Asticcacaulis excentricus CB 48: one gene and its partner. The main gene of each other region encodes a partner of the protein of the gene in region 2 in a complex. Links are inferred from orthologs where the notes say so. Each region holds a gene or a part of one and is shown on either strand. Other genes may lie near its edges.

Region 1 (4,371 bases), 620 kb from region 2 along the record:
GCGGCAGGACCGCGGTGAAGAAGAGGGTGACCTTGGGGTTTAGGAACTGCACCATAAAACCGTCCTTCCACGTTGCCCAAAGGCCTTCGCGGGCCAGGGTCTGCGCATTTTCAGGCAGGTCCAGCTCATGCGCGCTGTGGGATTTGCGCGCCCGGATGGTCTTAACCGCAATCCACAAAAGATAGACGGCACCCGCGAGCGTCATCGCGTGAAAGACGATGGGCAGGGTGGTGATGAGAATGTGCAGGCCAAAGGCGGCGGCCACAAACCAGATCAGTGTGGCCGTATTGATACCGAACACCCCCATCAAAACCTTAGGCGCGGAACGCCCCAGTCCAGTTGAGATGCAAAACAGATTGGCTGGTCCCGGGGTAATGGCCATCAGGAACATCGCCCCCAGGAAGGCAGTGTATTTGGACGGATCTACGGGAAGTGCGGACAACATGGCGCCGTTATATCAAGGGTCATTGAAAATGAAACTTGGTATTGCGCCCGAGGCTGTCTTTTGCGGTGGACGCAGATGAGACCGCCTCGTGTCTTCAACGTCCCGATACGGTCAGCCTCATCAGCCCTTAGGACCCACGACAAATGCCGCAACTTGTCCAGAGGTGCTACACCTTGGTGTGGGTCACCGCCGACTGGGTCATAAAGCGGTCGCCGCTGAGCTGGCGAAGCTCGATACGCACACTTTTGTCCTTGAAATCCAAGAGGTTAAAGCCCTGCGGCTGTTTACGGATACGCACCGACATGGCGGTCGAGGCGCACACGAACAAGGTGGTGTGGCCGTTCATGATGCGTGTTTCGACATAGGCGTGATGCTGATGCCCCGACAGCACGATATCGACCTTCTGTTCGCCCAATGTCTCCAGAAACTTCCCCTTGTTGAACAGAGTCACATCCAACGGAAATTCTGGCGGATTAAGGGGGGGATGGTGCACGGTCAGCACACGCCAGGGCGTCGTTGAGGCTGCAAAGAAGTCGGCAATATCGTGCCTTTGGCGTGCGCTGATCGAACCATAGGCCCAGTTGAGCGAGGGCAGGATCATGCGCGCGGAATTGATGCCCTTGATATCGACCAGATCTGCCTGCAGTTCAGGCTCAAGCTCTCTGGCGATATGGTCGCGGTATCGCTTCCACGGCTGGATGAAGCGGCGCAGGTCAAGGCCAGGCAGGTCGTGATTGCCCGGTATCACAAACGCTGGCATGGGCAAAAGCTTAAAAAACTCAGAGGCTTCGACAAATTCGGCTACAGTCGCATCCTGCGTGATATCGCCGCTGGCCACAACGAGGTCGGGCTCCAGCTCGATCAGTGTGCTGATCAGGGTCTCGGTCACGCGCCGGTCGTGTGCCCCGAAATGCAGGTCGGAAATGTGGGCTATGCGCATTCAGGCCTCGCGCAATGGGATCAGAAGGGGCACATAGCGTGCCTTGAGCTTGATCACCAACGGTGTCTTGAGGTCTGTCACCTCACCATCGACGGAAACCTTCTCCTTGCGATGACGCGTCCACAGCGTCATTTGCGTGCCGGTCAGTTCGGTCAGGTCAGGGTCCGACTTCCAGTTGCCGACCAGAAGCCTTGTCAGAAAGCGCAGATGTGAAACGCGGGTGCGCGTCGAGGCGATATAGGCGGCCAGTTCGCCGCCCTGAAGGTCATTGCGTTTGAAATTGCTCTCGTCGATACGCGTCGTATCGGCGTAGCGATTAGCGGAGATAACGACCGCAGGCGAACGGAAGCGATGCAGCCGCTTGCCATTCTGAAGCACAATGCGCGCATTTTTGCGCCGTTCGAAATAATCGGCCACAAACCAGAACAGGTAGGGCACCATCAGCAGGAAGTTATTTGTGCGGTGCTCTTCGCGAAACACCGACGCTTCGGGCATGACCCCGATCGAGGCGCAGCATAAAAACAGCTCTTCATTAATTTCACCAGCGTCGACCCGGGTTTCTAGCGCGCCTTTGGCATAGGCTTTCAGCGCTTCATCCAGCGTGTTCATCCCCAGATCATGCGCCAGCAGGTTCATGGTGCCGAACGGCAGGATGCCAAAAGCCTTGTTTTTGCGGCTCAGGGTTTCAGCGCACGAGCGCAAGGTGCCGTCCCCGCCACCCACCAGCAGGGGGTCGGAGGACTGAGCGAAGCGGTTGAGGGCGGCTTCCATCTCTTCGGGTTCGGCGAACAAAAGTTCATTCACTGCCATGCCGCTGGCTTCAATGGCGGCCGTTATGGAGTCGTGCCCCAGGTTCAAGACGGTGCCCGCCTTGCCATTGATCAGAATATTGTACGCTTTAGCCGCCATGTCGTTGATGTGCCGGGAGGAGTGCAAAAAAACAATGCGGGCGTGAAGCTCGCGCTCCACGCCCGCATCCTATCAGCTTTTCGCTTTAAGACTAAGCGATACCGGCTTCGGTCAGCCATTCGACCAGCTTTGACTTCGGCATGGCGCCGACCTTCATTGAGGTCATCTTGCCGTCTTTGAATAGCATCATGGTCGGGATGCCGCGCACGCCGAACTTCGACGGCGTCAGGGGCGAGTCGTCGATATTGATCTTCGAGACTGTCAGCTTGTCGCCGTAGGCTTCGGCCACTTCGTCAAGGATCGGGGCGATTTGCTTACACGGGCCGCACCATTCGGCCCAGAAATCGACCAGAACCGGCTTGTCGGATTTGAGGACGTCGTTTTCAAAGGTCTCGTCGGTAACCTTGACGGTGGCGGTGGACATGGGTGCACTTCCTATCTCGCCCGAAATGGGCACAGATTCAAACTTGTCACAAAGGTAAGTAAGCCTGCATCAGAAATCAATGGCCCCTGATTTCGCTGAGCCTGAGATTTACTAAAGCCTCGCTTAAGGGCGTTAGCTTCGGTCCATCGGTCCACAAAAGCGCGGCTTCGACGCTTTTGTCCGGATAGATCTGACGTAATAGGGCGACGTAACCGGCCATTTGCCGCTGGTAGTCAGCCGCGGCCTCTTCGGCAGTGTCCGGAGCGGGGCGGTTCGATTTATAGTCAATGACCAACACGCGCTCAGGCCCGATCACCAGTCGGTCGATACGCCCGGACATAAAAACCGCTTCGCCGCGCGCATTGACGCCAACCTGTCCGGCCAGAGCCACTTCCGGGCGCGAGTTGGGCCCAAAAGCGTCGGCAAAGCGCGCATCGGTCAGCACCCCCATTACCGCCTGACGGATTTCCTCGCGCTGGGCGTCGTCCAGATCGGGTTGCCGCTTGAGCCAGCGTGCGGCCACGTTGTCGCGGTCGGCCACGGGCAGGGCGGGCAGGATTTCAAACAGCTTATGGATTTTCAGGCCACGCCCGAAACGTCCCTGTCCCCTTTGTTCCGCCAGGGGCGACGGCGCCCGGTCTTCGTCGGCGCGATCTTCGTCACTGAGCTGCGACACGGCGCGCCAGACGACATCAGCTTCCGGATCAGGGGTGGGCGCAGCGGTCACAAAGGCAGGCAGACCGGTCTGTGTCTGTGCGGCCTGCGCCTCGGCGGACATTAAAGGCGCGCGTTCGCCGAACAAGAGCAGTTCCGCTTTTTCAGAAGACTCCTGATCTTTCGGGGCTCCAAATTCAACCACCGTGTCCAGTTCAACTGCCGTGACCGCCTCACGCGGCAGGCGGTCGAAGCCATCCTGCGCCAGATCGTACCAGTCAGGGAAGGGGCCGTTGGCCGCGCGGCTGCCGCGATAACCGCACAGGGTCAGCCGGTCGCGCGCCCGCGTCAGGGCCACATAGAACAGCCGCAAGCCCTCCTTGGCTTCGCGTAAACTTCGGACGGCTTTGAGCGCGCTGACGGCTTGCGGGTCGCCGTCCCTGCCGCGCGCCGACAATAGCAGATCGCCGTCATCGGACGTCAGCAGCAGGTCGTCATTGCGCGTCGATTTAAACCCGGGGGCCATGGGCAGGACCACCCACGGCGCTTCGAGGCCCTTGGAGCCGTGCACGGTCATCACCCGCACGCGGTCGCCACCCTCTTCCTGTTCACGCTTGATCTCCGAGGCATTGAATTCACACAGGTTCAGGAAGTCGATCAGGCCGATCGCCCCCACCCCTTCGCCTTTTAGCGCCAGGTTTAGCGTCTCATCCAGCACGTCCTCGCATTCGACGCCTAACCGTGTGACGAAGCGCTGACGTTGGGTGCGGCCCGCGCCGTCTCGGCGATTAAGGACCAGTCCCAGAAAATCGAACGCTGTGCGCTGCGGCGCTTCGGACAGGGCCCAGCCAATGAAGTTTTGCGCTTCGGAAAAGCGCGGATTGTCTTCAGCCAGACGGTTCAGCGCCTGCCACAGGCTGGCCTTTTCAACGCGCGTCAGGGTGAAGAGGTCGTCTTCGCTGAGGTCGCACAGGGGGCTGCGAAGGACGGCGGCCAGAG
Region 2 (4,434 bases):
TGAAGCCCAAAGTGCAACGGCCTACGATCCACAGGAATAGGGCGAAGACGAGGATCAGCACGACACCGCCCAGCACCATGCTCGACATAATCGGTGAAGTCAGCAGCACAACCAGTGGCACGAAGGCCCCGATACCCACCCAGAAGGTCTTTTTCTGAAAGGCATAGTGGGTCTTCAGCCAGTCGGGCGCATCGTCCTGAAACAGGTATATCAGGGTGATGGCTATGACGCCCGAAATCCCGCCGACGATCAGGAAAAACAACAGCAGATAGTTGACGATGGGGATGATCGTCGTGTCGCTGAGTTTGGTGCGGGTGGCGGGCACAGTCATTTTAAATCCGGATCCAGTTCGGGTACCAGAACAAGCACGTCCGTCACGCCTATATCAAGCCCCATCTGCGACAAAAGCGTCGTAATCTGCCCCCGGTGGTGCGTTTGGTGATTGAACACGTGACTCAGCACCAGCCCCAGCGGCTTGGTATGGGCATCGCCATTCACACGTCGATAGGTGACGGGCGTGTCGAGATGGGCCTCGTTTAGGCTCTCGATATAGCTGAGCCAGAGATCATCCATTTCTCTACGCACCGGTGCAAAGGCGCTCAGTTCACTATACAGCGTATCATTCAGGCCCCTGGGCTGCGGCAGGGCCTTGGCGGCCGACAGCGCAGAGCCGGTCGCATGGCCACTCAAACGTCCCATCCAAAGCAAGTCCGCCACGATCAGGTGGTTGAGCGTTCCCCATACCGAGCCGAAAAAGGCTTTCGTATTGGTGTGAAAATCGGCTTCGGGATGCGCCGCCATCAGCTCCAGCAGCTTGGCGTTCATCCACTGGTTATAGTGGGCCATCAGGCTCAGATGCGCCAGATGGTTCATTTGCGCATCACCACCGTGCAGCCTGAACGTTCGGCATCGGCCAGAGCTTCGGGTTTGGAGATGCGGATGCGCACCTCCTCGGCCTGCGGCAGGGCCAGCACAGCCTCTGCCAGGTCCTCAGCCAGGGTTTCGACGAGCTTGATATGACCGCGCGCAATAAGGTCACGTGCCAGATTGCCGACCATTTCGTAGTTCAGCGTGTCTTTCAGGCCCTTGATCAAGTGCAGGCCGATACGGATATCGGCATCGATGATCAGGGGTTGGGTGCGACCGTGCTCGTAGTCGTAGACGCCGATGGCGGCTTCGACCTTCAGGCCTTCGACAAAGACATGGCGGCTGATCAAAGGCATGGGTCGCTCTTTTTCTGCCAGTCTTCGGGTGGCAAGAGGTCGTTGATCGACAAATCGGCTCGATGACACCAGTCGGCCAGACGCGGGCCGTGGATGAGGTCTTCGGGCGTCAGGATGACCGTATTGGTCGGGGTTTCTTCGATTTCAAAGCGCACGCACTCAAAGTCCGGCACTTGAGCGGACAAGATGGCGTTCAGCTTGTGATAGAGGGCTAATGCTACGGCTTCGGTCGTAGGGTCGCCCGGAATGATCAGCAGACGCGGCAGAAGATCGGGCTCATGCGCCTGAAAGAAGCCGATCAGCGGGTCATCGGCGCCAAGTTGAAAGGCGTGATCGAGCGCTTCATCGACGAAGCGATGCCAGTCGCGCTTAAGCGCATCAAAGCTCTGGGCGTAGTTGGATTGGCCCCACTTTACCGTATCCGGCGATTTGGCCTTCAGTGACACGCGCACGAATTCATTATGGCCATGCGGGGTCGCGCACTTCGACGAACGGTCGGCGCGCAACCGGTGAGCCATGGAAAAACGACGGGTGAACTGAATTTGCACAGACAGGGGCCTTCTTTTAAGCCGCAGCTAAAAGCGCAAAAGCCTGCGTGAGTCAAATCACGCGCAGTGTCTGGACGTGATGGCCACAAAAAACACGAAAAGAGTAGAGTCGGAGCGTGCTCACCTGAAGGGCTGTTAGCCTCGTTCTGGGGCGAATTTCAAAGCGCTTCGCCCGAGGCTTTCATACAACGCATTTGGCAACGCATTTGGCAACGCATTTGGCTTTTCGTGTTCTTCGTGGTGAAGACATGCTGCCAAATCTTACCACGCACCGATCTTGGCGTCCTGACGATGGTGGTCCTCTTCGGCCAGCAGGCGGATGGCTTCCAGCGCTGCCATACACCCCATACCGGCCGCCGTGACCGCCTGACGGTAGACGTCGTCCGTTACATCGCCGGCGGCGAAGACGCCCTTGATGGCGGTTTTCGGGGTTCCGGGTTCGACCTTCAGATACCCGCCGGCATTTGTTTCAAGTTGCCCCTGGAACAGTTGTGAAGAGGGCGCGTGGCCGATGGCGACGAAGACACCATCCAGCGGCAGTTCGTGCGTATCGCCCGTATGGACGTTTTTCAGGCGCACACCGGTGACGCTGGCCCCTCCGAATTCATTGGTTTCGCCCAGAATTTCGTCAATGGCGGAGTTCCAAACCGGCTGGATTTTCGGTTCAGCATACATGCGCTCTGCCAGGATCTTTTCCGAGCGCACAGAGTCGCGGCGGTGAATCAGATAGACCTTGGAGGCAAATTTGGTGAGGAACAGGGCCTCTTCGACCGCCGTATTGCCGCCGCCGACCACAGCCACCGTTTTGTTGCGGTAAAAGAACCCATCGCAGGTGGCGCAGGCCGACACGCCGAAGCCCTGATAGGTCTTTTCGGATTCAAGACCCAGCCACTTGGCCTGAGCGCCGGTCGAAATGATGACGGTTTCGGCCAGATAGACATTCCCGGCGTCTGTTTCGAGGCGGAAGGGACGCTGGCTGAGGTCGGCCTTGACAACAATATCGGTGATGACCTCAGTGCCCATATGCTCGGCCTGTGCCTTCATCTGATCCATCAGCCACGGGCCTTGTATGACCTCGGCAAAGCCCGGATAGTTTTCGACGTCGGTGGTGATGGTAAGCTGTCCGCCGGTCTGCGGTCCGGTAAACACCACCGGATGCAAGAGGCCCCGCGCGGCATAGATGGCCGCTGTCCAGCCCGCCGGGCCGGAACCGATGATGGCACAACGAACAGTACGGGGCGTGGTCATGGCAGATTCGATTCTATCTTGGGGTAAACTGGCCACTTAGATAATGACCGGCTGTCGCCTTGTCATCCCTCCGTTAAGGGCTGTTAACGATTTTCGTCGGGATGCGTTTGATTATATAGCGCCAGTACGGCTTTGGCAGCGCGGTTTGTCTCGTTCAGCGGCGGGTATTTCCAGAAGCGCAGTTCCCCGGACCACGGACGGGCAGCGCCATACTCCTGAAGTCCCTGATGGAAGCGACCGAACTTCGCGCCCGTGCCGCGCGCATCCATGGGCAGGATGTGCACCGGCTTGCCCGTCGCGGCGGCTTCGGTGGCCATGTTCACCGAATCCTCGGTGACGAGGATGTGGTCGGCGGCGTTGAGGAAGGCGAAATAGGGGTTGTCGCCTTTGCCCTCATAGATGATGCCGTCGAGGTCTTTAAGCCCCTCCGTCAGAATAGCGCGGGCCGCATCCGGGGTGCGACGCGACACGCTGAGCAGCAGAGTGGTCTTTTTACCTTTGACGGCCGCTCGAATCTGCTGGACGAGGGTTTCGGCGCGCGCCGGTGATATGTCGTGGCTTTTGGAGCGACCGCCGATCAGGACCGCGATAAACGGGGCCCTGAATTTCGACAGGCTTTCGGCCCAGTGTGCTGCCTCACGGCTAAGGCGTTCCGGCGTGACACGATGAGTCGATCCCAGAAGGGGCAGCACATTTTCGCCCTTCACCTCGTCATGCTTCGGTGCAATGACCATATCAAACCGTCCGGAAGGTAGGCGCGGGTCCTGAAGCTGTACCACCAGAGTCTTGCCCTGAGAGCGGCGGCGCATGCGCAGCGAATGGGGTAAAGTGGCGCGCCCGGCGGCAATCCAGATGTCGGGGTAGGGCGGGCCGATGAGGTCGGAATCGCGCTTCAGCATCACATCGGGCCATAGTCGCAGTGCCGTAGGCCAGCGATCAAACAAGCGGCGATAGCGGATATGGCGCACAACAATCTGGGTCGGAGTGAGGGCGGCTATGGCTTCGGCCAGACCCAGCACCTGATTATGGATACCGGCACGACCGTCCGACACCGCCCAGACGATCAGCGGGCGGTCCGAGGGAATCTTAAGCGACTCTTCGGTTGTGACGGGAGGAGTTAACACGCTTCAATCCAAAGAACTGGAGACAGAAAAAGCCCCCGCCACCGCATCTCACCTGCCTTATGGCAGGCTGGCGCGACCCGCCTCCACATCAAAGATGGGAAGGTATGAAATATGCCAAACTCCGGCGACGGGCCGCCCCGAGCCGGAGTTTGTCGATTCCAATCCCCACGTCCTGACCGTCAGATCAGGACGTGAAAGTCGTTAGATCCACTCGACCTTGAGGATTTCGTAGGCCTTGACGCCGGCAGGGGTGTTAACCTCCACAACGTCGCCCACTTCCTTGCCGATCAT

Evidence for each region. Proteins that work in one complex are often made in the same cells at the same time.
Region 1: the proteins of trxB (region 2) and trxA are in contact, whole or in part, in a crystal structure (PDB 1F6M), measured with the Escherichia coli proteins. The link is inferred for Asticcacaulis excentricus CB 48 from one-to-one orthologs.

Annotation. Positions count from the first base shown.
Region 1 is NC_014816.1:94,730-99,100, reverse strand. What follows is about bases 1,053-3,832. They hold trxA (thioredoxin TrxA), read right to left. Parts: upstream 2,719-3,832; coding sequence 2,386-2,718; downstream 1,053-2,385. Other genes in these bases: addA (double-strand break repair helicase AddA), read right to left, coding at 2,795-3,832; ASTEX_RS00410 (diacylglycerol/lipid kinase family protein), read right to left, coding at 1,386-2,294; ASTEX_RS00415 (metallophosphoesterase family protein), read right to left, coding at 1,053-1,385. Also shown: ASTEX_RS00420 (LysE family translocator), read right to left, coding at 1-445; more of ASTEX_RS00415, read right to left, coding at 612-1,052; more of addA, read right to left, coding at 3,833-4,371. UniProt on the Escherichia coli protein: Participates in various redox reactions through the reversible oxidation of its active center dithiol to a disulfide and catalyzes dithiol-disulfide exchange reactions.
Region 2 is NC_014816.1:716,542-720,975, forward strand. Bases 1,027-3,869 are described here. They hold trxB (thioredoxin-disulfide reductase), read right to left. Parts: upstream 3,020-3,869; coding sequence 2,033-3,019; downstream 1,027-2,032. Other genes in these bases: folB (dihydroneopterin aldolase), read right to left, coding at 1,027-1,223; ASTEX_RS03350 (6-pyruvoyl trahydropterin synthase family protein), read right to left, coding at 1,214-1,771; ASTEX_RS03360 (mitochondrial fission ELM1 family protein), read right to left, coding at 3,103-3,869. In the rest of the region: ASTEX_RS03335 (DUF4870 family protein), read right to left, coding at 1-331; ASTEX_RS03340 (DinB family protein), read right to left, coding at 328-873; more of folB, read right to left, coding at 870-1,026; more of ASTEX_RS03360, read right to left, coding at 3,870-4,143; transcription elongation factor GreA, read right to left, coding at 4,345-4,434.